Regions from separate parts of the Pseudarthrobacter sp. efr-133-R2A-89 genome, predicted to be linked through region 2. Evidence: riboswitches for the same ligand, from Rfam matches in the RefSeq annotation. Region 2 holds a riboswitch; the other holds the start of a gene.
The links. A riboswitch is a leader RNA that binds a small molecule or an ion and turns the genes downstream of it on or off. The one in region 2 is predicted to bind glycine.

Region 1: it holds a riboswitch for glycine, as region 2 does, so the genes downstream of both, cycA (D-serine/D-alanine/glycine transporter) here and gcvP (aminomethyl-transferring glycine dehydrogenase) in region 2, are expected to answer to the same signal.

The regions. Positions count from the first base shown of each region.
Region 1 covers NZ_JARVSE010000004.1:898-15,807, forward strand. The annotation lists gene gcvT (glycine cleavage system aminomethyltransferase GcvT) at 1-382, opposite strand, end outside; gene gcvP (aminomethyl-transferring glycine dehydrogenase) at 388-3,267, opposite strand; glycine riboswitch at 3,426-3,526, opposite strand; glycine riboswitch at 3,818-3,916, shown strand; glycine riboswitch at 3,917-4,012, shown strand; gene cycA (D-serine/D-alanine/glycine transporter) at 4,062-5,588, shown strand; gene QRM95_RS07650 (hypothetical protein) at 5,667-6,470, shown strand; gene QRM95_RS07655 (LamB/YcsF family protein) at 6,454-7,203, shown strand; gene QRM95_RS07660 (HNH endonuclease signature motif containing protein) at 7,377-9,008, opposite strand; gene QRM95_RS07665 (DUF445 domain-containing protein) at 9,174-10,535, opposite strand; gene QRM95_RS07670 (glycerophosphodiester phosphodiesterase) at 10,585-11,484, shown strand; gene QRM95_RS07675 (CoA transferase) at 11,492-12,829, shown strand; gene QRM95_RS07680 (DoxX-related protein) at 12,950-13,474, shown strand; gene QRM95_RS07685 (AzlC family ABC transporter permease) at 13,471-14,259, shown strand; gene QRM95_RS07690 (AzlD domain-containing protein) at 14,256-14,567, shown strand; gene QRM95_RS07695 (hypothetical protein) at 14,674-14,910, shown strand, end outside.
Region 2 covers NZ_JARVSE010000013.1:24,147-39,056, forward strand. The annotation lists gene QRM95_RS19355 (LacI family DNA-binding transcriptional regulator) at 1-868, shown strand, start outside; gene QRM95_RS19360 (hypothetical protein) at 950-1,141, shown strand; gene QRM95_RS19365 (DUF4193 domain-containing protein) at 1,247-1,549, shown strand; gene QRM95_RS19370 (APC family permease) at 1,703-3,259, opposite strand; gene QRM95_RS19375 (Dps family protein) at 3,481-3,960, shown strand; gene QRM95_RS19380 (MFS transporter) at 4,036-5,595, opposite strand; gene QRM95_RS19385 (TetR/AcrR family transcriptional regulator) at 5,678-6,214, shown strand; glycine riboswitch at 6,325-6,421, shown strand; gene gcvP (aminomethyl-transferring glycine dehydrogenase) at 6,609-9,467, shown strand; gene gcvT (glycine cleavage system aminomethyltransferase GcvT) at 9,540-10,688, shown strand; gene QRM95_RS19400 (L-serine ammonia-lyase) at 10,760-12,199, shown strand; gene QRM95_RS19405 (TspO/MBR family protein) at 12,257-12,799, opposite strand; gene QRM95_RS19410 (lipid II:glycine glycyltransferase FemX) at 12,921-14,054, shown strand; gene QRM95_RS19415 (peptidoglycan bridge formation glycyltransferase FemA/FemB family protein) at 14,185-14,910, shown strand, end outside.

The sequences.
Region 1 (14,910 bases), on a different contig from region 2:
TGGCCACCACTGCGGCGTTGCCCGCGTTGGGCACCACCAGGTACCTGTCCACGCCCTCTTCGGGGGACGGCCGGCGGTAGGTGATGAGGTCGTCGATGATGCCGCCGTCTTCGTTGCAGATCAGCGAGTACTTGGCCTTGCCGACGGCGACCGCGGACAGTTTGCCGGCCAGGGCGTAGTCCAGGAAGGCGGCGGCGTCGGGGCCGGTGACCCAGACTTCGCCCATGTGGGAGAGGTCGAACAGCCCGGCGGCCTGGCGGACGGCGTGGTGCTCGGCCAGTTCGGAGCTGTACTTGAGCGGCATCTGCCAGCCGCCGAAGTCCGTGAACGAGGCGCCTGCCTTCTTGTGCTGCTCGAAAAGAGCGGTGTAGTTCTCGGTCATGGGAATCAGTCTTCCAATCCGGTGATTGAGCTTGTCGAAGTCTCGAACGCTTCGAGCGGCGGGCAGGAGCAGATGAGGTTGCGGTCGCCGGCGGCGCCGTCGATCCGGCCGACGGGCGGGAAGTATTTGTCCTGCTTGTGGTGGGCCGGGAACGCGGCCTGCTCGCGCGGGTAGGCGCGGTCCCAGTCGGAGGAGATGACGGCGGCGGCCGTGTGGGGGGCGTGGCGCAGGGGTGAGTCGGTGACGGCGAAGTCGCCGTTGGCTACCTGGTCGATTTCCTGGCGGATGGTGATCATGGCCTCGATGAAGCGGTCGATCTCGGCGAGGTCCTCGGACTCGGTGGGTTCCACCATGAGGGTGCCCGCGACGGGGAAGGACAGGGTGGGGGCGTGGAACCCGAAGTCGATCAGCCGTTTGGCCACGTCCTCGGCCGTGACCCCGGTCTTCGCGGTGAGTTCGCGCAGGTCCAGGATGCACTCGTGCGCCACCAGCCCGCCCTCACCTGTGTACAGGACCGGGAAGTACTCGTTCAGGCGGGACGCGACATAGTTCGCGGCCAGCAGCGCGGACTTGGTGGCCTCGGTCAGGCCCTGCCCGCCCATCAGCTTCACGTACGCCCACGAAATCGGCAGCACCCCGGCCGAACCGAACCGGGACGCCGAAATCGCCACCCCGTGGCCCTCTTCGTGGGCGGCCTTGTTCGCGTCCCCGGGCATGAACGGTGCCAGGTGGGCTTTCGCGGCAACGGGCCCGACGCCGGGTCCCCCGCCGCCGTGCGGGATGCAGAAGGTCTTGTGCAGGTTCAGGTGCGAGACGTCCCCGCCGAACCGGCCCGGCTGGGCCAGGCCCACCAGGGCGTTCAGGTTGGCCCCGTCAATGTAGACCTGGCCGCCCGCCTCATGGACAGCGTCGCAGACCTCGCGGACATCCCCGTCGAACACGCCGTGGGTGGAGGGGTAGGTGATCATGATGGCCGACAGGACATCCTTGTTCGCCTCGATCTTGGCCGACAGGTCCTCATGGTCGATCGTCCCGTCCGGGGCGGTGGCCACGACGACGACCTTCATCCCGGCCAGGACCGCGGAGGCGGCGTTGGTGCCGTGCGCCGAGGCCGGGATCAGGCAGACGGTGCGCTGCTGATCGCCCCGGGAGTGGTGGTAGCCGCGGATCGCCAGCAGCCCGGCGAGTTCGCCCTGGGAGCCGGCGTTGGGCTGGATGGACACCTGGTCATACCCGGTGATCTCGGCCAGGTCAGCCTCAAGCCCGGTGATCAGTTCGCGCCAGCCCTCCGTCTGGGAATCCGGGGCGAACGGGTGGATCGAGGCGAACTCCGGCCAGGAAATAGCTTCCATCTCGGCCGTCGCGTTCAGCTTCATGGTGCAGGAACCCAGCGGGATCATGGTCCGGTCCAGGGCCAGGTCCCGGTCAGAGAGCTTGCGGATGTAACGCAGCAGCTGGGTTTCAGACCGGTGCGTGTTGAACACCGGATGCTGCAGATAGGCCGAGGAACGCACGACGGCGTCGGGCAGTTCGAAACCCTGGGCGTCACCCACCGGGCCTGCGCCAAAGGCGACGGCGACGGCGGAAAGTGTTGCCGCCGTCGTCGTCTCATCAACGGAAACGCCCACGGTGTCCTGGTCAACGAAGCGCAGGTTGATGCCGCGCGCCTCGGCAGCGGTGACCACCTTGGCAGCCTTGCCCGGAACGCGCACCGTCAGGGTGTCGAAGAAGGAATCGCTGACCAGTTCGCGGCCCAGGGCCGTGAGGGCGGTGGCCAGGATCCTGGCCTTGTGGTGGACGGTCTCGGCGATCGCCTTCAGGCCGTCGGGGCCGTGGTAGACGGCGTAGAACGAGGACACGATGGCCAGCAGCGCCTGGGCCGTGCAGATGTTGGACGTGGCCTTCTCGCGGCGGATGTGCTGCTCCCGGGTCTGCAGCGCCAAGCGGTAGGCGGGAACACCGGCGTCGTCCTTTGACACCCCAACCAGGCGGCCGGGCAGGGAACGTTCCAGGCCCTTGCGGACAGCCATGTAGGCGGCGTGCGGGCCGCCGAAGAACAACGGCACGCCAAAACGCTGGGCCGAGCCGACGGCGATGTCCGCGCCCTGCTCGCCCGGAGGGGTGATCAGGGTCAGCGCCAGCAAATCGGCGGCCACGGTAACAAGAGCCCCGCGCTCCTTCGCTGCGGCGATCACGGCGGACTGGTCCCACACGCGGCCGGAGGCACCGGGCTGCTGCAGCACGACGCCATTGATGGCACCCTCCGGAAGGCCCTTGGACAGGTCCGCGACCTCCACCTCGAAGCCGAGCGCCTCGGCGCGGCCCTTGACAATGGCGATGGTCTGCGGGAGCACGTCGATGTCCAGGACGGTCCTGCCGTCCTTGGCCGCCGCGGACTTGTTGGCGCGGCGCATCAACAGCACGGCCTCCGCCACGGCGGTGGCCTCGTCCAGCAACGAGGCGTTGGCCATGGGGAGTGCAGTGAGGTCCTGCACCATGGTCTGGAAGTTCAGCAGCGCCTCCAGCCGGCCCTGCGAGATTTCCGGCTGGTACGGGGTGTAGGCGGTGTACCAGGCCGGGGATTCCAGGATGTTGCGGCGGATCACCGGCGGGGTCACGGTGTCGTAGTAGCCCTGCCCGATCATCTGGACGGCGGTCTTGTTCCGGCCGGCGATCCTGCGCAGCTCGGCCAGGACCTCCACCTCGCTGAGGGCGTCGGTCAGCTTGAGCGCAGTTTCCTGCCGGATGGACGCGGGGACGGCAACGTCAACCAGGCCGTCCACGCTGTCGTAGCCCACGGCCTTGAGCATGGTATCGACGTCGGCCTGGCGGCGCGCGCCGATATGGCGGTCCACGAAGGATGTTGGAAGCGACTGAATCGTCATGAGGAACTCCAGGTCTGGCCGGCCAGGTTGGCACGGCGTGGGATGGGTTCCTCCCCGCTCTGTATTGGACCTGAGAGATTCCGCGTTGCCTGCTGGTGGCAGGGGCCGCTTGCACCGTCGGTGAACCAGGCAGAAGCCCGATTGCTTTCCAGAGTCGCCTCGCCGTGACGGTACGTGGGCCTGAGAGATTCCTGGGGAGGATTTGCTCCTACGGCGCCTGCCCGGTGTTTCGCCGGGAGGACTCTCCCGTCACAGCTCGAAAGGCTTATTCAAATGTGGGTGATTCGGCTCACAAGGTACCGGGATGAACCCGTCCGTGGCAAATCGGCTGGTTTAGGTGAGGAGCGTGAGTGGGCGCGTGACTCCTCCGTTCCCCGCTTGTGTCGTGAGGGGTTTGACATTCGATCGTGACGGACACCACACTGAACCCGGGATTGGCGCCGCCGGTGGCTGGCTCAGCGTATCCGGAGCAGCCCACCAGTCGGCGCCCGTCCCGTTGCATGCCCGGCGGCGGCCCAAAAAGCCGCCGACCTCCAACTGAATACGCCTTCGACCTGCGGCGGGAGAGTCCTGCCGGGTACACCCAGCAGGCGCCGTAGGAGCAAACCCTCCCCAGGAAACTCTCAGGCCCACGTACCGCCGCGGACAGGCAACTCTGGAAAGCAGCCAGGCATGACCTTGGCTCACCGACGGTGCAAGCGGCTTTGGCTGCGGAAACTCTCAGGTCCACTACAGAGCGGGGAGGAACCAAATCTTTGCGGCCCCCAAAAGCCGCTTTATCGATGGAGTTCCTCATGGCGATTCATCCCCCCACGTCCAACAGCGAACCAGCCCGCGGCCAGGGCGCCGCCACGGCAGCCCGCAGCGAGCCTCCCCACCTGGAACGGCAACTCACCAACCGGCATATCCAGCTCATCGCCATTGGTGGCGCGATCGGCACAGGCCTGTTCATGGGTTCCGGGAAGACCATCTCCGCCGCCGGACCCTCCGTGATCTTCGTGTACATGATCATCGGCTTCATGCTTTTCTTCGTCATGCGGGCCATGGGCGAGCTGCTGCTGAGCAACCTGAACTACAAGTCCTTCAGTGATTTCGCCGCCGACCTCCTGGGTCCGTGGGCAGGCTTCTTCACCGGGTGGACATACTGGTTCTGCTGGGTGATCACCGGAATCGCGGACGTCGTCGCCATCGCAGGGTACTCAAAGGAACTTTGGCCGGCGCTGCCGCTTTGGATCCCGGGCCTGGCCACGGTGGGCATCCTGCTGCTGCTGAACCTCGCAACGGTCAAGGCCTTCGGCGAGACCGAGTTCTGGTTCGCCCTCATCAAGATCGTCGCCATAGCGGCCCTGATCATTGTGGGGCTCTTCATGATCTTCACCGGTTTCCAGAGCGACGCGGGCACCGCAAGCTTCACGAACCTGTGGAGCCACGGCGGGTTCTTCCCGAATGAGTTCATGGGCTTTGTGGCCGGATTCCAGATTGCAGTATTCGCCTTCGTGGGCATCGAACTGGTGGGCACCACCGCCGCCGAGGCCAAGAATCCCGAGCGCACGCTGCCCAGGGCCATCAACGCCATCCCCGTCCGCGTTCTGCTCTTCTATGTCGGTGCGCTGGTCATCCTGATGGCCGTCACCCCGTGGACCCAGTTCGCCGCCGGCCACAGCCCCTTCATCGGGATGTTTTCCTTGGCCGGTCTCGGCGCCGCGGCCACAGTGGTCAACCTGGTGGTCCTCACTTCGGCGATGTCCTCCGCGAACTCCGGCATCTACTCCACGTCCCGCATGGTCTTCGGCCTGGCCCAGGAAGGCGACGCGCCCGGTATCTTCAGCCGGCTCTCCTCGCGGAAGGTGCCCAGCAACGCGCTGTTCCTGTCGTGCGTCCTGCTGCTGTCCGGCGTCGTCCTCATGTATGCCGGCCAGGATGTGGGTATGGCTTTTGAAATGGTGACCACCGTGTCTGCGGTCTGCTTCGTCTTCGTCTGGTCGATCATCCTCGCCAGCTACATCTCCTTCCGCCGCCGCCGCCCGCACCTGCATGCGGCCTCGAAGTTCAAGATGCCCGGTGGCATCCCCGCCGTGTGGGTGGTGTACGCGTTCTTCGCCTTTGTCCTCTGGGCCCTGACCACCCAGCCCGATACGCTCGCTGCCCTGCTGGTGACCCCCATCTGGTTCGTCATCCTTGGCGTGGCGTGGGCCATTCTCCGGCGCCGTCCCGCGCACCTGGCCCGCTTCGAGGTCTTCCGGGCGGAGCTTCGGGCCGACGAGGCCGCCGGTCGCAGCGGCGAACGCGCGGACGCTGAAGAGCCGGGCCAAAAAGTGTAAGCATGCTTAGTGTTTATCCACTTAGGATGGGATGACACGGCAGCCACGCGCTGCAGGTCGATTTGAATGAAGGTGACCATGGCCCGGCGCAGCAACCCCGCACTTCGTATCGCACAGGAAACCGCCCATAACGCGTTGTTTGACGCCCAGGGCAAGCCCAAGCCCGGCGTCCACAACATGCTCCTGAAGGCCGTGCAGATTCAGCGGCCTTTGGTGGTGGGCTACATCCGGAGGCTCCAGAAAAAGCATCCGCGGGCCACGGCCGCGCAGTTGGCGGACATCGCAGAACGCGACTACCTCCGGGCTGTGGCCGGAGGAGGCGCCCTGGTGGGTGCCACCGCCGTCGTCCCCGGCGTTGGAACCGTAGCGTCGCTGGGACTTTCCGCGGCCGCCACCGTTGGCTTCCTCGAAGCCACAGCCCTTTATGCAACCTCGCTGGCTGAACTGCACGGCATCAGGCTGACCAACCCGGAGAAAGCCGGCACCATGGTCATGGCCATCATGCTCGGCGAAGAGGGCACCGCACTGCTGGGGACCCTCAGCGGACAGGCAGCCGGCAACAGCGCCGGCAATGCCTGGGGGAGCGTCCTGTCCAAGTCGATGGTGGTGCCGGGATTCGGGAGCGTCCGCAAGCGGATCCAATCGGCCTTCCTGAAGAACCTCCTGAAGCGGCAGGGCACGGCATTGTTTGGCCGCGCCCTGCCCTTCGGGATAGGCGCTGTTGTGGGTGGAGCCGGTAACCTCATGATGGGCCGCGCAGTGGCCAGGAACGCCCGCGAGGCTTTTGGGCCGATGCCGGACACCATTCCCGGCGAGCTGACCGCCGCTGCCGCGCCGGACAACCTGACGCTGGAAGGCAACACACTTGGATCTCAACGCTGACGTAGGGCAATCATTCGGCTCCTGGACCGCAGGAGGCGATCCGGCCATGTACCAGCTGGCCACCAGCGTAAACGTGGCGTGCGGCCTTCATGCCGGTGACCCCATCACCATGTTGGACAGCTGCAGGGCCGCCTACGAACTGGATGTCACCGTCGGGGCCCACCTCGGCTACCGCGATCTGGCAGGCTACGGCCGCCGCTCGCTGGACATGAGTTTTGATGAGCTCTTCGGTGACGTGCTGTACCAGCTGGGGGCGCTCGACGGCGTAGCGCATGCGGTGGGTGCCTCCGTTGACTACGTGAAGGCGCATGGAGCGCTGTACGACACCACTGTCCGCGACGCCGAGCAGGCCTCCGCCGTGGTGGCGGCCATCAACGCCTACGATCCCGGCCTGCCCCTTCTGGGCCTCCCCGGCTCGGAGCTACTGAAGCAGGCCAAGGAAGCGGGGCACCCGGTGTTCGTCGAGGCCTTCGCCGACCGTGCCTACCGCGCCGATGGCAGCCTGGTGCCGCTCTCCGAGGACAATGCCGTCCTGTACGACGTCGATGCGGTTGTGGAACGGGCCGTCCGCCTGGCCACGCGAGGCGAAGTGGCGGCCGCGGACGGAACTGTCATTGCGGTCCGGCCGGACTCCCTGTGCATTCACGGTGGGACACCTGAAGCCGTGGAGATGGCGGTCCGGATCAGGGCAGGACTTGAGGCAGCAGGCGTCGGGCTGGAGTCATTCGCCTAGGAGCCTGCAGCCGTAGGGCATGACGGCTCTGCTGCGCCAGCGGCACCGCAGCTGACCTGAAGCGGCACCAGTGCCGCTTCAGCTGACCGGCGTCACTCTGACCGAACAGAGGTCCCCCCAGCGTCGCATCCGCTGAACCGGGGTCGCCCCAGTGTCACTTCAGCTGACCGGCGTCACTCCGACAGGGCGAACGGCGTTTCGAAGAACTCTGCCCACAGAGGGTCTTCCGGTGACAGGTCGTTGAGGTCTATGAGGTTGGCGTCGTCTGGTTCCCATGGCGGGATGTCTTCAATGCCTGCCGGTTCACCCTGGAATTGGACGGGCATGGCATGAATTCGCGCCGGCAGAGTTCCTGGTGGCCAGTGGGTTGGTTGGGGGTCTGGGTGTTCGGGTTGGTAGTGGCGGCCGGTGGGTGAGGTCCAGCCGGGTGGTTCATTCCGTGTGGCCGGGTCGGGGGTCCAGGGCCGGGCGTGTTTGAGGCGGTGGTGTCGGGGGCAGAGTTGGGCCAGGTTCCGGGCGTCGGTGGTGCCGCCGTGGTGCCAGGGGGTGAGGTGGTCGGTGTCGTTGTCGGGGGTGTGGTTGGTGCAGCCGGGGAAGGTGCATGTGCGGTCCCGCAGCCGGATCCATTGTTTGATGGTTTCGGGGAGCCGGTAGCGGGTGCGGCCGATTTCCAGGGGTGCCCCGTCGCGCGGGTCGACCAGGACCCGGTAGAACGTTTCCGCCCCGCCGGCGACGAGCCTCCGTGCCATGGATGCCGGGATCGGCCCGAATCCGTCCAGCAGCGCGGGTTCCTCGGTGAGGCCGAGCAGCGAGAACACCGGGACCGTGACCAGGACATCGGCCCGGGGTGCGGGGACCTTGCCAATGTCAGTGGAAGCACATCCCGGACCTGCGTCATTACCGGCACCCTCAGCCGCGGCGGCGGGTTCGGTGTCAGCGTCCGCGGCCGCGGAGGAGGTGGTGGGCTGCAGCCCAGCGCCAAGGAGGAGGGACGCGGCGACGTCGGCGCGGAGCTGAGTGAGGGTGCGGGGCTCATCGGGGCGTTGGAGGCGGCGGGCGGTAGCGGTGCTCCGGTTCCAGATCGCGCACGCGGTGTCCCCGGGAAGGTAGAGCGAGAGCCAGGCCATCCCGTCGCGGTCCGGGGCGTAATCCATCCGCCGGTCCGCCACCCCCTTCACATGCCGTTTCTCCAAGGACTCAGGGTGGTGGCGTTCCCGCCAGGCCCGGACCTTCGCCCGGAACCGGGACGGGACAAGCTCACCGGGCGCGGCGCCCCGGGCCGGGTGGGGCGCGTCGGGGTCGAAGAAATGCGCCACCAGGCCGGCGGCAGAGTCGGGGGTGAGTCCTTCGGTTTCGTCGGCGACGATCCGGGCGTGCTGCCACGACACCCCACCCGCAGACAGGGTTTCGAACACCGGTGGCAGTGAACAGACCCGCCGGGACTGCTCCACCAGCGCCCCGGCGGCGGGGGAGCTGATGGTGAGGATCCCGGCGATCTCCTCCACCGCGGACATCTCCGCGTAGGTGCGCTCCTCCACCGGCGCGTCCGGCGGAAGCAGAGCATGCTGGATGTCAATGGCATCCGCCACGTCTTGGGCTTTCACCGCCGCCAGCTGCGCTTCCAACCTGGCCACAAGCTCCAGCCGTTCCAGATACAGCCCATACCGCCGCTGCAACACATCAACATCCGCGCCGGCATGAAGGTCAGAAGTCAGGTAACCGTCCGCCAGAACCAGCCCGCTGAGCGCAGCAACAGAGGCAGAAACACCCTCCATCACCACCGCCAAATCAGAACCGATTCCCATAAACAAATCATCCAACGAGGCACTGACATTAAGGTCTGCCGCCCAGTCCTTCCCTGGCAGCTGCCGGTGCCCCAACGTCTGGAGCAATCAAGGTGCCGTGAACGTGCCAGCCCCGTGCCGCCGTCGTACGCGCCAATGCCGCCCGGGACCTGCGGCGGCGGAAAATTACCCGAAGATGAGTTGCGCCACCGTGAAGATCGCCAGCCCCGCCAAGGACCCCACCACCGTGCCGTTGATGCGGATGAACTGCAGGTCCTTGCCCACCTGCAGTTCGATCTTCTGCGAGGTCTCCTCGGCATCCCAACGGGCCACCGTGTCCGTGATGACGCCGGCGATGTCCGAGCGGTAGGTCTTCACCAGGTAGGCCGCGGCGTCCCCGATCCAGGCGTTGACCTTCCCCGCCAGTTCGGGGTCGCCCACCAGCCTGGTCCCGAAGTCCCGCACGGCTGCCTTGAACTTGATGGTGAGTTCGCTGTCGGGATCGTCCACGGCACCGAGGAGGGCATTCTTGACGGTGCCCCACGTCCGGGACGCGAGTTCGCGCACCTCGGGATCACCCAGGACCTGGGCCTTGATGTCCTCGGCTCGGGCGATCATGGCCGGGTCGTGCTGAAGGTCCTGCGCGAGGTCGTTCAGGTACTTGTCGATCGACTGCCGCACCTGGTGGTTGGGGTCGGCCTGGACGGCCCGGACGAACTTCAGGATCTCGACATACACCTTGTCGCCCACCAGCCCGTCCACGAACTGCGGCACCCAGGTGGGGGAGCGGTCGGACACCAGGCGGCTGACCGTCTCGTGGTTGTCGTCCACCCAGTCCGCGGCGCGGTCCACCATCAGGTCCACCAGTGTGTGGTGGTGCCCGTCATGGAAGATCCGCTCGGCGAGCCTGCCCAGGGGAGGTCCCCACGGCGGGGTGAGCAGATGCTTTCGCACCATGCCCTCGATGACGGCCTGGACGTCGTCGTCATTCAAAACCTTGAAGGCGCCGCGGATCACGGCGGCGCCTTCCTTGGCCACCCGCTCCGCACCGCCCGGCGCGGCCAGCCACTGGCCGGCACGGCCGGCGATGTTGACGCTGGCCAGCTTGTCCTGGACCACCTGTTCGGACAGGAAATTCGTCTCGACGAACTCGCCCAGGGAGGCGCCGATCTGGTCTTTCCGGCGGGGAATGATCGCGGTGTGCGGAATCTTGATGCCCATGGGGTACTTGAACAGGGCCGTGACGGCGAACCAGTCGGCGAGTGCGCCCACCATGCCGCCCTCGGCCGCCGCGCGCACGTACTGCAGCCACGGGTAGTCCTTCTGGAGGGCAAACGCGAAGACGAAAATCACGGCCATGGCAATGAGCAGGCTCAGCGCCAGCAGCTTCATCTTCCGCAGCGCTGCCGCTTTTTCGGCGTCACCGGCCCCGGGATCACGGTCGACGACGGCGCCCGCCACCCGGGTGCCCTGAGGCACCTGCCGCGTCGCCTCCGCTGGTGCATCCTGCGCGGCGTGCCCGGTAGTTGCCTCAGAGTTCACCTGCATGTGCCAAGCCTAGCCCCGAAGGCGGAAGCCGGTCCGCTACCGTGTGAGCATGACAACTGACGAGTCTGTGCCGCAACGGCCGTTGGTCTACGCCCACCGGGGCTCCAGCGGCACCTACGCTGAACATACCCGCGCCGCCTACCTGCAGGCCCTGGCTGACGGGGCCGACGGGGTGGAGTGCGATGTCCACCTGACCCGGGACCAGCACGTGGTACTGCTCCACGACGCCAACCTGGACCGGACCTCTGACGGCACGGGGCCGGTGGCGGACCGGACCCTGCACGAACTGCGGCAGCTGGACTTTTCGTCCTGGAAGGGGGCGCGGATTCCCGAGGCCTACGGCGCCCGTTCCGAGCAGTTCCTGACCCTTCCGGAGCTCCTGGACATCCTTCGCGGCGCGGGGCGGCCCGTGGGCCTGGCCATCGAGCTCAAGCATCCAAGCCCTTACCAGCTCAAGCTGGAGGACCGGGTACTGGAAGTGCTCCGCAGCGAAGGCTGGGATCCGGAAAGCTCCACGCTGGACAACGTGGCCGTGACCTTCATGAGTTTCAGCTCCGATTCCGTCCGCCACCTCCTGGAATCCGTCCCGCCCCGGTACATTTGCCAGCTCGTGGACGATCTCACCGTCCACGAGATACGCGGCGGACTGGGCGTGGGTCCCATTACCGGCGGAGCGATCGCCAACCTGATGAAGGCCACCCAACTCGAGGGCGAACAAATCCTGGACGACTGCCTGGTGGGCATGGCGGGTCCGGGCATCGACTACGTCCGCGAACGCCGGGACACCGTCCGCCGCTGGCTGGACTCCGGCCGGCGCTTCAGGGTCTGGACGGTCGATGCTCCCGAGGATGTTGACCTGTGCCAGGACCTGGGCATCCAGGAGATCACCACCAATGTGCCGGCCCGGGTCCTGGGCCAGCTCCGCGTGGCGTCACCGCAGGCGAAGTAGGACGGCCGTGGCGGAGGGCGGCGTCGACGGATCCTTCCCGCGCAGGTGGTGGGCCGGTCCGCTGGACGTGGAGGGCCTGGCCCTGCACTCGGTGGGGGCAGCGGCGGACGCGCTGAACCGGTACACGGGTGACGCGGGCCGGTTCAGCACCACCGCTGCCATGACGGCGGCAGCCTTCGACTCCTTCGGACACTTGCGGATCGACGGGCGCCAGCCGCAGGGCTTCGCGCCGCTTTCCGGCTTCCGGCGCACCGCGGACGGCTGGATCCGGCTGCACGCCAACTACCCGCACCATGAGCAGCGGCTGCTGCAGGCGCTGGGGGCGTCCTCCGCCGATGCCGTGGAGCAGGCACTCCGCGGCATGCCGTCCCTGCAGGCCGAAGCTGCCATCCAAGGCAACGGCGGGATCGCGGCGGCCGTCAGGACCCGCAGCGAATGGCTGGCGACGGAGATGGGCCGGGCCGCCGGCAAGGGACCCTGGGCCGCGGTGGAGTTTGCCGATGGGCGGACGGCGGGCCTGGGCCTGGGCCTGGGTGACTTCGCGGCAACAACGCCGGGTCGCGGGCACATTGTGGGCCCGCCCCTGGATGGCGTCCGCGTCCTGGACCTGACCCGGGTCATCGCAGGGCCCGTCGCCACCCGCTTGCTGGCCGCGCTCGGAGCGGATGTCCTCCGGCTCGACCCGCCGGCTTTCCCTGAGATCGCGGACCAGTTCGTGGACACGGCGTTCGGCAAGCGCAGCGCGGAAGCCGATCTTGGCCTCCCGGCGAACCAGCACAGCCTGTGGCAGCTCCTGGCCGGTGCGGATGTAGTGGTTACCGGCTACCGGCACGCCGCCCTGGACCGTTTTGGGCTCAACCCCCGTGAACTGCTGGCGGCACACCCGGACCTGGTGGTGGTTACCCTCAACAGCTGGGGCACGACCGGGCCCTGGAGCGGCCTGCGCGGCTTCGACAGCATTGTCCAGGCCGCCTGCGGGATTGCCCACGCGTACGGGAAGAACGACGACGACGGGTGGCGCCCGGGTGCCCTTCCGGTCCAGGCGCTGGACCACGCCACAGGGTACGGCGTGGCGGCGGCAGTGATCCACCTGCTGGACAGCCGCAGGCAGGCGGGGGCGGGCGCCGCCGCGCACCTGTCACTGGCCCGGACGGCGGAGGAGCTGTTTGCGTTGCCGGACACCGAGGCAGGCCGAGGGGAGCTGGCAGCACCGGAGTACCGCACCATGGACAGCCCCTACGGCGTGCTCCGCTACGTTGGGCCGCCGCTGATTTCCGGCGGGCGGCCCCTGGACTATCTGTCTCCGCCCCCGGCCTACGGCACCGCCACGCTCACCTGGGCCTGACGGAAACGGGCAGCGCCGCCTCTTTCCGCCCCGCCACCTCTTTCTGCCCGGCCGGGCACCGCCGCTGCCGGGGCCCGGCCGGGTTTCGAGCGCCCGCTCCCGCTGTGGTTGAGTGGTTCCATGTCTTTTCCCCGGTCCGGCCCCGCTGTCCAGGGCCTGCCCTTGCACGTCCTGCCGTTGCACGGCCTTCCACTCCAAGGCTTGTCCGCCGCGGCCATGGGTGCCCTCCTGCTGGCCAGCGCCGGCAAGCATTTCCGGGACCCTGGTTTCTTCCGTGACGTTGTTCCGGAATACCTCTGCCGAGTGGACCCGCAACCCGGCCTGCCCAGGGTGCCCCAGCACCCGCTGGCGCTCCTTTCCCGGGACGAATGGATCGCGGTGAGCGGGCTGCTGGAACTGGCTGCCGCCGTCGGCATCCTCCTCCCGCCCACCCGGACGCTGACTGCCACCGCCCTCACCGGGATGTTCACCGCATTCCTGGCAGGGCACGTCGACGCCCTGGTGCGGGCGTACGGTCCGGAGGGTTCGCGCCGCCGCCGGAAGATCCACTCCCTGCGGCTCCCGCTGCAGGCGCCACTGATCCTGTGGGCCTGGAGCCTGCGAAAACCGGCTTCGCCAGGGTGCCCGCCGGGACGCCGGCCGTGAAACTGACGGGCTCGCCGGCGGTGAAGGTGGGAATCTCCATCAGCATCGCCACCGGCCTGTATGGAATCTCCTTCGGGGCGTTGTCAGTCACGTCCGGCCTCAACCTGTGGCAGACCATGGCGCTGAGCCTGCTCCTGTTCAGCGGCGGCTCGCAGTTCGCGTTCATCGGTGTTGTGGCCGGAGGAGGCTCGGGTATCGCGGCCATGAGCGCCGCCACCTTGTTGGGCATGCGCAACGGCATCTACGGCATGCAGTTGAACGCGCTGCTGAGGCCCAGCGGCTGGCGCAAGTACGTGGGGGCGCAGCTGACCATCGACGAGTCCACCGCCACCAGCACCGGGCGGACGGATCCGGCCGAGCAGCGCCGCGGATTCTGGACCGCCGGGATTGGCATTTATGTGCTGTGGAACGTCTTCACGCTCGTCGGTGCGCTGGCCGGGAGCGGACTGGGCGATCCCAAACAGTGGGGACTCGATGGCGCCGCCGTGGCAGCGTTCCTCGGACTGCTCTGGCCGCGGCTCAAAGGCCGGGAGCCCGTTGCGATTGCGGTGGCCTGCGCCGTGGCCACCGTGATTGCGGTGCCGTTCGTGCCGCCAGGGGTCCCTATCCTGGTGGCAGCTGTGGTGGCGGCGCTGGCGGGATGGCTGAGCCACGGCCGGCGTGACGAAGGACTGGAACCGGACATCGAGCCATACGGGCACCCCGCCGGCCGCCATGCGCGCGGGAGTGCACCGAATGCGGGTGCGGAGCGCGGCGACACCACAGGCCCGGCGGCCGCCCCATGAGCCTGTGGATCTGGCTGCTGATCGCGTGCGTCCTTGCCTACGCGTGGAAACTCGTGGGGTATTTCGTTCCTGCCAAACTGCTGGCGGACCCGCGTGCCTCGCGTATTGCCGGCACCATGACCATCGGGCTGCTCGCCTCGTTGACCGTGGTCAACGCCGCGGCGTCCGGGCAGGCGCTGGCCGCTGACGCGCGGCTGGGTGCGCTGGCTGCGGCTGCGGTGGCCCTGGCGTTCCGGGCGCCTTTCCTGGTGGTGGTCATTGCCGGGGCAGGAACTGCGGCGCTGCTGAGGTTGCTGGGCTGGAACTGACCACTACCACCACGGAGTGATATAGATCACGCCCTGCGCGGTTTGCCGGTTGTACTATGAAATCGGCTTATGCAGCTGGCCACGGCATTCGCGATGGACGGCACCCATGGAAAACAAGCTGCAGTTGGCAAGGGACTTGGCGGGCGGTCCCCGGCACAAAAGTGCTCGACGCCGGGCGGGGCTTCCCGCCAAGCGTTTCTTCAAGCGCTTTGCAGGCCTGTCGGACGTGCCGCCGGAGGACTTGGAGATTCTGTCGCAGCGGCTCCAGGCGGCACTCGACCTGGACCCGTCGTCGTCCGTTCCTGCCCTGCAAGACCTGGTGCGCCGGGAGGTCCGCAAGCGT
Region 2 (14,910 bases):
CGAACTCGGCTACCGCCGCAACACCGCCGCACGCAGCCTGGTCACCCGGCGCTCGCAGACCATTGGCGTCCTGGGCAGCGAGTTGTCACAGTACGGCCCTGCCAACACCTTGCTGGGAGTCGAACGGGCCGCGCGGGACGCAGGATACTTCGTCAGCGTCGCTGCCCTGCGCGAGGTCACGAGGGACACCATCCTGGACGCCGTCAGGCACTTCCTGGACCAGGCGGTGGACGGGATCGTAGTGATTGTTCCGCACCTGGCCACGTTGGCGGCCTTGGCGGAAATCGCTATCGGGGTGCCGGTGGTGGCCGTCGGCCCCGACGGGAATGACGCTGTTGGCGGTGTCCGGGTGGACCAGCGCAAGGGAGCTGAACTGGCCGTCCGGCACCTCATTGCGCAGGGCCACCGCCGGATCGGGCATGTCGCCGGGCCGCAGGACTGGATTGACGCCGTGGCGCGGTCCGACGGCTGGCGGTCCGCCCTGGAGGCCGCCGGGCTCGAGGCGGATCTCCTGGTCGAGGGGGACTGGAGCGCTGGCACCGGCTATGCCATTGGCCGGCGGCTGGCGGCTGACCGGCGCGCCACGGCCCTCTTCGTGGGCAACGACCAGATGGCATTGGGGATCCTGCGCGCCTTCAACGAAGCAGGCCTGGGGGTGCCGAAGCACGTTTCCCTGGTGGGCTTCGACGACCAGCCCGAATCCGCATACTTCAGCCCCCCGCTGACCGTGGTCCGGCAGGACTTCGAAGAACTGGGCCGGCGCTGCATGGACATGATGCTCGCGGTGCTCGGCGGTGCGGAAGGGCCCCGGACGCTGGTGGTGGAACCTGAGCTCATCCTGCGCAGCAGCACGGCCCAGCCCTGCTGAAGGAGCAGGCAGGCGCCGGAATTAATCCGGGGGAGACCGCCGCGAAACGTGGCCACAACAATTGCTGCGTAGGTTTCAGGGATGACGGCTACTTTGCTCACCCGGCTCCGCGACTGGGCCATTGATACCTTTACCTGTGAATCAGAGTCCGAGGCCGCCGGCGCCATGGCCGATGCCACCCGGTGGGGGTGGCTTCCCGCCTTGAGCGGAGTCTCCGTCGGCGCCGACCATGCCCGCTCCGAACATCTGGGAAGGGTGTCCGGCGGCAACTGAATGTCTGCTTGGCCACACTATTGCGCCGGGGCCGGGATGATGCCCTAAACTGCTTCACTGAGGTGCCTGAAATGGCGCTGTGCAGCAACGAAAGTGAACATGCTAATGGCTACCGATTACGATGCTCCACGCAAGCAGGAAGAGGAGTCTCCCGCTGACTCCCTGGAGGCCCTCCAGGCGTCCCGGAGCGGCAACGCTCAGACCGCAGTCATCGACGTCGACGAGAATGACACCGCTGAAGGCATCGACCTCCCCGGCGCCGATCTGTCCAACGAGGAACTCACCGTCATTGTGGTTCCCGAGCAGTCCGACGAGTTCACCTGCTCTTCCTGCTTCCTGGTCCGCCACCGGTCGCAGGTGGCCCGCGAAAAGGACGGCCTGAAGTACTGCCGCGACTGCGAGGGCTGAGCCCCACCCGTTCTCCCGGCGCCGGTTGCCCCTTCGGGGCGGCCGGCGCTGCTGTGTCTCCGGCCGCCGTCGTTATCAAAATTCGCCTCCGTGACAACGGAAAAGGTGCCGTGCCCCGGTTGGGGGCACGGCACCGTTTTTGGACGCTTCGCTTTATTCCGGCACTACCAGGGCGGGCGTGTCCTTCTTGAGCGTTTCGCCGCGGAAGAAGCCCGGGTGCGTGCGGGACATGACCAGCATGACGACGGCGCCCAGGGCCAGGATGCCCACGCCCAGGATGAATACCAGGCCCACGCCGAAGACCTCGGAACCGCTGCCGAACTCGGGCGCCAGGCTGTCCACGGCGGTCTGGACGAACACCACGAACAAGCCCACGCCGCCCACCACCGGGCAGACCAGCCTGAACAGGAAGTGGCGCATGCTGTTGAACAGGCTGTGCCGGAAATACCAGGTGCAGGCCAGTGCGGTGAGGCCGTAGTAGAAGCAGATCATCAGGCCCAGCGCCAGGATGGTGTCGTTCAGGACGTTGTCGCTGACCACATGCATCACCGCGTAGAACCCGGCGGAGACGACGCCGGCAGCAATGGTGGCGAAGCCCGGCGTCGCGAACTTCCGGCTGATCCGGCTGAAGGGTTCCGGCAGTGCGCCGTAGTGGGCCATGGCCAGCAGGCTGCGGGACGGCGACATGAACGTGGACTGCAGGGAAGCGGCCGAGCTGGAGAGCACCGCCAGGGACATCAGGATGGCGAACGGGCCCATGATGGGGGAGGCCAGCGCCGTGAAGATGTTCTCGTGGTTTTCGGCGTTGTTCAATCCGTTGCCGGTATCTCCCACGCCGGCGAACATCATGGTGGCGATGCTGACCAGGAGGTATATGGCCAGGACGATGACCGCGGTGAGGGTGCCCGCCACGCCGGCGGTCTTCTTGCCGTTGGCGGTTTCCTCATTGACTGTCAGGCAAACGTCCCAGCCCCAGTACACGAAGATCGACAGGGAGATGCCGGCGGCAACCTGGCCGAAGGTCTCGATTTTGGTGACGTCGAACCAGTCCCAGCTGAACGGGATGGCGGTCTCGGAGGTGGACCAGTTGGCGAAAGCCATGACGACGAACAGGCCCAGGACCAGCAGCTGGAATCCCACCAGGCTGTACTGCACCATTTTGGTGGTGTGCATGCCGCGGTAGCTGACCCAGACGGCCAGTGCCACGAACACGAAGCATGTGATGACGTTGAGCGCCTTGTTGTCCGCCAGGTCTGCCAGTTCGGGGGAGCCTGTGACCTGGGACAGGAAGAGATAGAAGAAGTCGACGGCGACGCCGGCCAGGTTGGACAGCACGATGATGTTGGCGGCCAGCAGGCCCCAGCCGCCCATCCAGCCGATCCAGGGGCCGAACGCTTTGGTGACCCAGGTAAAGGTGGTGCCGCTGTCCGGGGAATCGGCGTTGAGTTCCCGGTAGGCGAGCGAGACCAGGATCATGGGGATGAAACCGATCAGGAAGATGACTGGCAGTTGGAGCCCGGCTTCGTTGACGGTGGGTCCAAGTGCGCTGGTAAGCGTGTAGGCGGGGGCAATGGTTGAGATGCCCAGGACGACGACGGCCAGCAGGCCGAGCTGCCCGCCCTTGAGTCCCTTGGCGCTGACGCCGCCCGTGGACGGTGCGTGGGCGTGGGGGCCGGATTTGGAGGTACTGGTCCGGATTGTCTCTGTCATGGCACCACTTTCTGGAAGGCTGTGAGACGGAGGTCACTATATGAATGGCGTTCATTTAGTATGGGACCGCCGGCCCTGTGATGCAAGACGCAATATGAACCACATTCGTTTATGACTGATTTCCATAATTAGTAAGCTCACTGAGAAATTTCCGGATTGCCGGCCGCGGGGCAGTCTACGGCTGGTAGCGTCGGCCCTACTGGACCAATCGAGGAGGACGCATGAAAGCTTCACCGACACTGACCAACAACCTGCAGGCAGTCCTTGCCGACCTGATCGAACTCCACATCCAGGGCAAGCAAGCGCACTGGAACATCGTGGGCACCAACTTCCGCGACCTGCACCTGCAGCTCGATGAGATCGTTGACGCTGCACGCCAGTTCGCCGACGATACGGCCGAGCGCATGCGCGCCCTGCACGCCCTCCCGGATGGCCGCAGCTCCACCGTTGCCGAAACCATCAGCCTGGCCCAGTTCCCTGACGGGCTGATCAGCACCGCGGACGCCATTGAGCGGATCGTCGCCGCCATGGAAGCCGCCGTGGGCACCATGCGCAAAGTCCACGACGAGGTGGATGAGGAAGATCCCACCTCCGCGGACCTTTTGCACGAGTTCATCGCCCGGCTGGAGCAGTTTGCCTGGATGGTGCAGGCAGAAAACATGAAGCCTACCGCCAAGGTGACTGCCGCCGACTCCAAGTAGGCCAAGCGTCCCACCCCTTGGGCGCCCCGTACCGGAATTGATCCGGCGCCGGGCGCCCTTTGCGGTCCCGGGCGGTCAGGTGGCCTTGGGCACTTTCCGCAGCACGACGGCGGCGAGAACTGCCGCCGTCGCCATCAGTACCAGCCCGATTGCCGCAGTGATGTGCACGCCGGAATCGAACGCCGCCGCCGCAGCGTCCCGGACCGCGTCCGCCAGCGGGCCGGGCAGGACGGCGGCCGCTTCCATGGCGCCCGCCAGCGTTTCCCCGGCGTTGTGCAGCGCGGTGCCCGGGAGCATGCCATCCAATCCTGCCGGGAGGCGCAGGTTGTGCTGGTAGGAGGCCGTCAGGATGGAGCCCAGGACCGCCGTCCCCAGCAGTGAGCCCACCTCGTATCCTGTTTCGGAGATGGCCGCGGCGGCGCCTGACTTTTCCGGGGGCGCGGAGCCCAGGATGAGGTCATTCGAAATGGTTTCCGCCGTCCCCACGCCCAGCGCCAGGACCAGGAGCGCTGCCAGCAGCAGTGCGGGTCCGCCGTCGTGGTTTCCGAACGCCACCAAGGTGTAGCCAGTGGCACTGAACGCCAATCCGGCTGCCACCACGTATCCCGGACGGACCTTGCGGACCAGCGGCACCACCACCAGGCCGGCCACCACCGTGGCTGCCAGCGCGGGAATCATCGCCACCCCCGCGGCTGACGGGCTCAGGCCCTCAAGGAGCTGGAGGTGCTGGGCAAGGAACAGGATGAAGCCATTGAAGGAAAACAGGGCCAGGATGTTGGCGCTGATGGCCATGCTGAACACCCGGTTCCGGAACAGCGACATGTCCAGCAGGGGGTGTTCCAGGCGTTGCTGGCGCCGCACGAACACCACGCCCATCGCCGCGCCGAACGCCATGCTGCCAAGGCCTGCCGGGCCCGGACCTTCGGTGGCAACATCCTTGATGCCGTAGACCATGGGAACCATCACCAGCATGGAAAGCAGGATGCTGGGGACGTCCACCCTGCCCGGCGATGGGTCCTTGGATTCCGGGATCAAGGTTCTCCCCAGTGCCAGCAGGGGAAGCATCAGGGGTACCGCCACCAGGAACACGGCGCCCCACCAGAAATGCTCCACCAGCCAGCCGCCGAAGATTGGGCCCAGGGCTGCGCCTCCGGAGAACCCGGCAGCCCAGATGGCGACGGCCATTCGCCGGCGGTTGGGCTCCGGGAAGATGTTGCGGATCAGCGACAACGTGGAGGGCATCAGCATGGCCCCAAAGAACCCCAATGCGGCCCGTCCGGCGATCAGCCACTCCGCGGTGGGCGCAAAAGCCGTCGCGGCGGATAACCCGGCAAAGCCCGTGCTGCCGATAATGAGCAACCGGCGCCGCCCGATCCTGTCGCCAAGGCTTCCCATCGATACCAGGAGTCCGGCCAGCACCAGCGGATAGGCGTCGATAATCCACAGCAGGTGGACGCCGGAGGGTTCCAGGGCGCGGGTGATGGCGGGAAGGGCGAATGTCAGGGCGGTGTTGTCCACGGCGACGAGCAGCACTGGGAACATCAGCAGCCCCAGCGCGAGCCAGTCGCGCCGCGGGGAGCGCGCGGCCGCTCCGCCGGTGCGTGCGGGCACCAGGGTCGAAGGGGAAGTCGTCATGAAATAACTATACCGTCCAGACGGTATAGTTTGAAATCCGCGATTTCCCGTTTTGCCGCCGGGGGAGGGCATGATGGGAAGCATGCCCCGAAAGCCTGTAGCCCGTGACGCGGTCCTTGATGCCTTCGAAACCCTCCTGATTGAGGTGGGGGAGCGGGCAGCAACCTTGGACGCGGTGGCCAAGAAGGCGGGGGTGTCCAAAGGTGGGCTGCTCTACCACTTCCCCAACAAGGAAGCGCTCATCGAAGTGCTCCTGGACCGTTTGGACGGGCTGGCCAAGGAGGACGCCGACGCCATGGCCGGGGCCGCCGAGGGGGCGGCCGCCTACTTCATCCGTTCCTCCGTCTGGGCGGACACTCCGCTGGACCGGGCCATCGTCGCCGCCACCAGGCTGGCGGAGGTGGCGCACCAGGAAACGCGACGCCGATTCGCAGCCATCCAGCAGCGGTGGCTGGATGAGATCGCGGCCGACGTAGGGCCTGGACTGGCCAAAGCGGTCCTGTACATGGGGGACGGGCTGTATTTCAACGCCATGCTGTCCGTGGGCCCGGCACCGCAAGGGGGAGCGGCCGCTGACGTGGAGGAACTCCTGGCGGCCCTGGAGCGGCTCCGCAGGTAGCCTTCGCCATTTGCCGGGAAGGGTTGCGGCATAGGACAATGGAATGTTGTGAGGGCTGTCACCGGCCCGCATGATCCAGCACATGGCTGGTTTAACAAGTGAATAGCCTTTGATCTGCGGCGGGAGAGTTCTGCCGGTGTACAGGCAGGCGCCGTAGGAGCAAATCCTCCCCAGGAATCTCGCAGGCCCCCGTACCGCCGCGGCGAGGCGCCTCTGGAAAGCAGCAGGCGGTTCCCATGGCCCCCATCAGGGTCAGGAACCGGTGTGCTCACCGACGGTGCAAGCGGGTCCTGCCAGGCAGGCACCGCGGAAACTCTCAGGTCCAATACAGAGCGGGGAGGAACCCGAATCGCTGTGGCGTACCCTGCGCCGCCTGAGTAAATGGAGTTCCTTCGTGCCGGTTAGCCCAGCCTCCACCACCTTCGTAGACCGCCATATCGGCGCGAGCCGCCAGGCCGACGTCGACACCATGCTCAAAGCCGTTGGCTACGACACTGTCGACTCCCTGGTTGACACCGCCGTCCCCAAGGTCATCCGCCAGGAAACCGCCCTCCGCCTGCGGGACGCCCTCAGCGAGGTGGAGGTCCTGGCTGAGCTGCGCAGGATCGCCGGCCGGAACAAGACTGCCGTGCAGATGATCGGGCAGGGCTACTACGACACCGTGACGCCGCCGGTGATCCGCCGCAACATCCTTGAATCCCCGGCCTGGTACACCGCCTACACCCCGTACCAGCCCGAAATCTCGCAGGGCCGGCTCGAGGCGCTGCTGAACTTCCAGACCATGGTCCAGGACCTGGTGGGACTGCCCATCGCCAACGCCTCCCTCCTCGATGAAGCCACCGCCGTTGCCGAGGCCGTGCTGTTGATGCGCCGCGCCAACAAGTCCGCGGCGGCCAAGGACGGCAAGACCGTCCTGGACATCGACGTGCTCCCGCAGACCATCGCCATTGTCAAGGGCCGCGCCGAGGCGCTCGGCTTCGAGGTGGAGGTCGCCGACCTCTCCCAAGGCCTGCCCGACGGCGACATCAATGGCGTCGTGCTGCAGCAGCCCGGCGCCTCCGGCCGCGTGTGGGACCAGTCCGCCGTGATCGCCGCCGCCAAGGACCGGGGCGCGCTGGTGACGGTGGCCGCCGATTTGCTGGCGCTGACCCTGATCACCCCTCCGGGCGAGCAGGGCGCGGACATCGCCGTCGGCTCGGCCCAGCGTTTTGGCGTGCCGTTGTTCTTCGGCGGCCCGCACGCTGCCTACATGGCTGTCCGCAAGGGCCTGGAACGTTCCCTGCCCGGCCGCCTGGTTGGGGTGTCAAAGGACGACGCCGGTGTTCCCGCCTACCGTCTGGCTTTGCAGACCCGCGAGCAGCACATCCGCCGCGAGAAGGCCACGTCCAACATCTGCACGGCCCAGGCGCTGCTGGCCATCGTTGCGTCCATGTATGCCGTGTACCACGGCCCGGAGGGGTTGAAGGCGATCGCGGAAACGGCGCATGGCCACGCCCGTACCCTCGCCGCGGCGCTCAAGGCCGCCGGCCTGGACGTCCTGCACACCTCCTTCTTCGACACCCTGACGGTGCGCGTTGCCGGCCGCGCGTCAGCTGTGATCTCCGACGCAGAGGCCCGCGGCATCAACCTGCGGCGCATCGACGCCGACACCGTAGGCATCTCCCTCGACGAAACCACGACGCCGGCCATCGTCGCCCAGGTTGCCGACGTCTTCGGCGCCCCGGTTGCCGAGGTCCACGGCGAGGGCCAGGGCTTCGGTCTTGAGGCCGCCGTCGAGCGTTCCTCGGCCTATCTGCAGCATCCGGTGTTCAACACGCACCGGTCTGAAACCCAGCTGCTGCGTTACATCCGCAGGCTCTCTGACCGTGACCTGGCCCTGGACCGGACCATGATCCCGTTGGGTTCGTGCACCATGAAGTTGAACGCGACGGCTGAGATGGAAGCGATTTCCTGGCCGGAGTTCGCCTCGATCCACCCGTTCGCCCCGGACTCCCAGACCGAGGGCTGGCGCGAACTGATCACCGGGCTGGAGGCTGACCTGGCCGAGATCACCGGGTATGACCAGGTGTCCATCCAGCCCAACGCCGGCTCCCAGGGCGAACTCGCCGGCCTGCTGGCGATCCGCGGCTACCACCACTCCCGCGGCGAGCAGCAGCGCACCGTCTGCCTGATCCCGGCCTCGGCGCACGGCACCAACGCCGCCTCCGCCGTCCTCGCCGGCATGAAGGTCGTCGTCGTGGCCACCGCCCCGGACGGCACGATCGACCACGACGACCTGACGGCCAAGATCGAGGCGAACAAGGATGTCCTGTCGGCCATCATGATCACCTACCCCTCCACCCACGGCGTGTTCGACGGGGATGTCCGGGAAGTCTGCGACGCCGTCCACGCCGCGGGCGGCCAGGTCTACATTGACGGGGCCAACCTGAACGCCCTGGTGGGCCTGGCCCAGCCGGGCCGGTTCGGCGGCGACGTCTCGCACCTGAACCTGCACAAGACCTTCTGCATCCCGCACGGCGGCGGGGGACCCGGCGTCGGGCCCGTTGCCGCGAAAGCCCACCTGGCCCCGTTCATGCCCGGGGACGCGAACAAGGCCGCCCACGAAGAGGGCCACGGGGTGGCGATTTCGGCGTCCCGGTTCGGTTCGGCCGGGGTGCTGCCGATCTCGTGGGCGTACGTGAAGCTGATGGGCGGGCAGGGCCTGACCGAGGCCACCAAGTCCGCGCTGCTGGCCGCGAACTATGTCGCGTCCCGCCTGAACGAGTACTTCCCGGTCCTCTACACCGGTGAGGGCGGGCTGGTGGCGCACGAGTGCATCCTGGACCTGCGCGAACTCACCGCGAAGACCGGGGTCACGGCCGAGGACGTGGCCAAACGGCTGATCGACTTCGGGTTCCACGCCCCCACCCTGTCCTTCCCCGTCGCGGGCACCCTCATGGTGGAACCCACCGAGTCCGAGGACCTCGCCGAGATCGACCGCTTCATCGAAGCCATGATCACCATCCGACAGGAAATCGACCAAGTGGCCAACGGCGACTTCGCCGTCACCGACTCACCCCTGCGCCACGCACCCCACACGGCCGCCGCCGTCGTCTCCTCTGACTGGGACCGCGCCTACCCGCGCGAGCAAGCAGCCTTCCCGGCCCACCACAAGCAGGACAAATACTTCCCGCCCGTCGGCCGCATCGACGGCGCCGCCGGCGACCGCAACCTCATCTGCTCCTGCCCGCCGCTGTCCGAGTTCGAGAACTAGACCACTCCCGTGGTTGAGCCGGCCGGCACCGGGTTTTCGGCCGGCTCAACCACCGCTCCCAAAGGACTTTCAATGACTGAGAAGTACACCGCGCTCTACGACGAGCACAAAAAGCTGGGCGCCTCGTTCACGGACTTCGGCGGCTGGCAGATGCCGCTCAAGTACAGCTCCGAACTGGCCGAGCACCACGCCGTCCGCAAGGCCGCCGGGCTGTTCGACCTCTCCCACATGGGAGAAGTCTGGGTGACCGGCCCCGACGCCGCCGCCTTCCTGGACTACGCCCTGGCCGGCAAACTGTCCGCGGTCGCCGTGGGCAAGGCCAAGTACTCGCTGATCTGCAACGAAGACGGCGGCATCATCGACGACCTCATCACCTACCGCCGGCCGGCAGCAGCGGACGGCACCGACGTCTTCCTGGTAGTCCCCAACGCAGGAAACGCAGACACCGTCGCAGCAGCATTGCAGGAACGTGCCGCACGGTTCGACGTGAAGGTGGAGGACGCCTCAGCCCGCACGTCACTGATCGCCGTCCAAGGCCCGGCAGCAGAATCGATCCTGCTGCGGCTGCTTCCGGCAGCCCGGCATTCCCTGGTGACAGAGCTGAAGTACTACGCCGCCGTCGAGGTCCCCTTCCTGGTGGGCGGTGCGGGCCTGGACCTGCTGTTGGCCCGGACCGGGTACACCGGCGAGGACGGCTTCGAGATCTTCGTGGACAACGCGGACGCCCCGGGCCTCTGGCAGGCGCTGATCGCCATAGCCGACGAGGGCCAGCTCACCCCCGCAGGGCTCGCCTCCCGCGACTCCCTCCGCCTCGAAGCGGGAATGCCGCTCTACGGCAACGAACTCTCGCTGGAAGGCGACCCGTTCGCCGCCGGCCTGGGCGCCGTCGTCGCGCTGTCCAAGGAAGGCGACTTCGTCGGGAAGGCCGCGCTGGCAGCCATCAAGGAAGCCGGTGCAGGCAGCACCTCCGGCCGCCGCCTCGTGGGGCTCAGGGGCCAGGGACGCCGCGCCGGCCGCGCGCACTACCCGGTCCTGAAAAACGGCGCCACCGTCGGTGAAGTCACCTCCGGCCAGCCTTCGCCCACCCTGGGCTACCCGATCGCCATGGCCTACGTCGACGTCGAGCATTCGGCGCCGGGAACCTCCCTCGAAGTCGACCTTCGCGGTAAGGCCGAACCCTTCGAAGTCGTCGGCCTCCCGTTCTACAAGCGCCAAAAATAGCGCCGGACAGCCGGTGGTTTTGCTTGTCGAAACCCCGCCCCCACCACCCGTTTTAGTTAGGAACCAATCGCATGGCTGTTGGCGTTTTTGATCTGTTTTCGATTGGGATCGGGCCTTCGTCGTCTCATACTGTGGGGCCGATGCGGGCTGCCGCCGTTTTTGCGGAGGAACTCAAGGCCTCGGGTGTGCTGGCTCACGTGGCGTCGTTGCGGGTGGATTTGTATGGCTCGTTGGCGGCCACGGGCCATGGGCACGGGACGATGACCGCGATCCTGCTGGGCTTGGAGGGGTTTCACCCGGAGTTGATCCTCCCGTCGGAGGTGGAGGAGCGGCTGGCCGCGATTGCCGGGACGGGGACCTTGCACCTCGCCGGCGCCGTGCCGCTGCCGTATGGGGTGAAGGACATGGTGCTGCGGCCCCTGACGGTATTGCCCCGGCACACGAACGGGATGACGTTCACCGTCACCGATGCTGCCGGTGCGGTGGTGCATGCCGCGACGTTCTTCTCGGTCGGTGGCGGGTTCATCGTCCGGGAGGGTGAGGAAGACGCGGCCCGGCAAGAACTGGAGGAGTCCAAGAAGGAGCTTCCGCTGCCGTTCCGGACCGCGGCGGAACTGTTGGAGCATTGCGCAGTGACCGGGTTGGGAATCGCCGACGTGATGCTGGTGAACGAAAAAGCCTCCCGCGGCGAGGAGGAGATCCGGGCCGGGTTGCTGCACATCTGGTCCGTGATGGAAGCCTGCGTTGCGGCCTCGTTGAAGCGTGAGGGCGTGTTGCCGGGCGGCTTGAAGGTCCGCCGCCGCGCCCCTGACTGGTTTGAGCGGTTGAAGAAGGAATGCGCCGACGGGCAGGACACGGACCAGGACGCCGCGTGGGACGCGGGCCCGTTCGATCCCCGGTATTGGCAGGAATGGGTTAACTTGGTGGCGCTGGCCGTGAACGAGGAGAACGCATCCGGTGGCCGCGTGGTCACCGCCCCGACGAACGGGGCGGCCGGGATCATCCCTGCCGTGTTGTTCTACGCCCTGCATTTCGCTCCCGGCATGGACAAAGCCACCGGCGCTGACCGCGACGACGTCGTGGTCAAATTCCTGCTCGCCGCCGCCGCCGTGGGGGTGCTGTACAAGGAACAGGCCTCGATCTCCGGGGCCGAGGTCGGCTGCCAGGGCGAGGTGGGTTCCGCGTCCTCGATGGCCGCCGCGGGCCTGGCCGAGGTCATGGGCGGGACCCCGGCGCAGGTGGAGAACGCCGCTGAAATCGCGATGGAACACAACCTGGGCCTGACCTGCGATCCGATCGGCGGGCTGGTGCAGGTGCCCTGCATCGAACGGAACGCGATCGCGGCCGCGAAGGCGATCAACGCCGCGAAGATGGCGCTCTGGGGTGACGGGACCCACCGGGTCTCCCTGGATGAAGTCATCATCACCATGCGCGAAACCGGCAAGGACATGTCCCACAAATACAAGGAAACCGCCATGGGCGGCCTCGCCGTCAACGTCGTCGAATGCTGACCACAGCCGCCGCTTTCCGGAACCCGGGCGGCCCTTCCTAGTTGTGGGCGGCGCTTCCTAGTTGTGGGCGGCGGCCCACCAGTTCAAGGAAGCGGCAAACACCAGCCAGGAAATGTATGGCAGCAGGAGTATCCCGGCGGTCCGGCTGATGGGACCAAAGAAGAGGACCGTGACCGCAACGGCGGAAATGAGTGCCAGGATGATGCCAAACCCAAGCCACAGGGCAAGAGTTCCAAGGGCAGGGTAGAGGGCGAAGAACGCAGGGGTCCAGGCAAGGTTGAGGAGCAACTGGATCCCGTAGGCGGTGAGGGCGCTCCGGGTCTGTTCCGTCCGCTTGCGCCACACCAGCCAGCCGGCAACAGCCATCGCCGTGTAGAGGATTCCCCAGACCGGGCCAAACACGCCGTTGGGCGGGGACCAGGGCGCCTTGTCCGCCGTCGCATACCAGCCGTTGACGTTGCTGGCCGACGCCAGTCCGCCCAACGCCGCCACCAGCAAGGAGGCCACCAGGAAGGCGGCGAGCCCGGCCATTTGGATCCCGGCGCCATAGGGCCGCCCGCCCTCCGCGGAAGTGCTGCTCTGGTGCCGGTCTGGCCTCATCCTCCAACCCTTGCCGACCCCGGGCAGCCCCGTCAAGGCGCCGCCCCGTGGACGGTCGGCGCCATGCCAGGCAGCGCCGGGAGAAGGGCTCCAGTGGCTGAGGCTTTAGACTTGATGCTGCATGTCCGCACGCATCCAGACCCACCGAAACCGCGCACAAACCCGATTGGACACGGCCCCCTTGCGAGAATTCACCGCACGTTTTGCCACAGCCGAGGAAATTGAGAACTGGGACAAGCACGTCACGGCCAACCCCAACGGCGGCAACATGCTGCAGTCCGCTGCCTACGCCTCGGTCAAGAACGGGACCGGCTGGAAAGTCCGCTTCCTTGTCCTGGAAGCCCCGGGAAGCTCCAGCTACAACCTGGTCCTGGAAAAGTCATTTCCCGTCCTCGGACGGCTTTGGTACCTCATCAAGGGCCCTGATGTTGCGGCCGCCGCAGACTTGAAGGCTGCCCTCGAAGCCTGTGCGGCTTTTGTCCGCAGCCGGAAACTGAACGTCTTCACCATCAAGGTGGAACCGGACATCATCGACACCGCCGGGGCGCAGCAGGACATCCAGGCGGCAGGCCTTGTCAAGGCCCCTAACATCCAGTCCAACGACTCCACCGCGCTGCTGGACATCTCGGGCAGCCCCGAGGACGTGTTCAAGGCGATCTCCTCGCGCGCCCGCAACGCCGTCCGGCGCGCCGAGCGCGAGGGCTGCCAGGTGGTACGGCGGGAACAGGGCCCGGAAACCTACCGCGCCCTTTACGACCTGATGGCAGACACCGTCAACGCCAAAGGCTCCATGCCCCTGCGCAGCTACGACTACTACGCCAAGTTCTGGGACGAATTCTGCAACCGTGGCCAGGGCAACTTCTTCTTCGTCTATGAGGATGGAAGGCCCAGCGTCGGAGCTTTCGTGATCAACTACGGTGCCAAGGCAACCTACAAGGACGGCGGATCCACCCAAAACCGCAAGCAGTACGGGGACTCGCACCTGGTGCAGTGGGAAGCCATCCGCCGCATGCAGGAACTCGGCTGCACCGAATACGACTTTTGCGGCACCCCGCCGGCGGCCCGGATCAAGGACAAAACCCACAACCTGTACGGGATGGGCATGTTCAAGACCAGCTTCACCAAGACCGTCACCGACTTTGTGGGCTGCTACGACTACGTCCTGTCCCCGCTGCGCCACAAGCTCTGGACCAGTGGCGGCGAAAAGGTGCTCCGCCGGATTGAGACCGCCCGGACCGGCCAGCAGTTCTACTGACCGGCATCCCCGCGGGACGCAACCCACCGCAGCCCACGGCCGGACCGTACGCCCCGTGCAGCCCGCCCCGAACACCGTCCGCCCAGCGCGTGCCCACCAGGCCGCGAAGAGTCCCGAAGAAGGTCACCCCTTGAATCCTGTTTCCGCCGCTACCGGACTTGAATACGCCACGCTCAGCGACGCCGAGTTTGAGGCCTTCGCCGAAAAGCACCCGCAAAACAGCTTCCTGCAGTCCATCGACTTTGCCCGTTTCCAGCGCGCCCGGGGCCAGCAGGTGGAACTCTTCGGCGTCCGGCGCAGCGGCGAACTCGTCGCCGCCGGCAAACTCAACTACTCGACCACCAGGCTTGGCTACACCATCTGCGAATGCGCCAAGGGGCCCCTCATGGACTACGGGGACCGCAACCTGGTGAGCGGCGTCGTCGAACTCCTCCGCAAGCACGCCGCCGGCCGCAAAGCCGCTGAACTGCGGATCTCGCCGAACATCAGGTACATCGCACGGGACGCCGATGGCGCCGAGCACCCGGACGTCGAGGACAACCGCCCGCTCGTGGCGGACCTGGAACGGCTCGGGTTCCGGCACCAGGGCCTGGACATGAACTTCGTCAACGTGAACTGGATGTTCATCAAGAGCCTCGTGGGAATCCAGGACGCTGAAGAACTCATCATGGGCACCAGCTACCGGACCCGTAAGGCCATCCGCAAGGCCGAAAAGAACGGTGTCTTCCTGGAACAAGCCACGCTGGAAACCCTGGACGATTTCTACGGGGCCTTGAGCCGGGCCGGGGACGAAAAGGGATTCACCTACCGAGAGCGCGCCTATTATGAGCACCTGCTCCGGACCACCTCGGCGGAA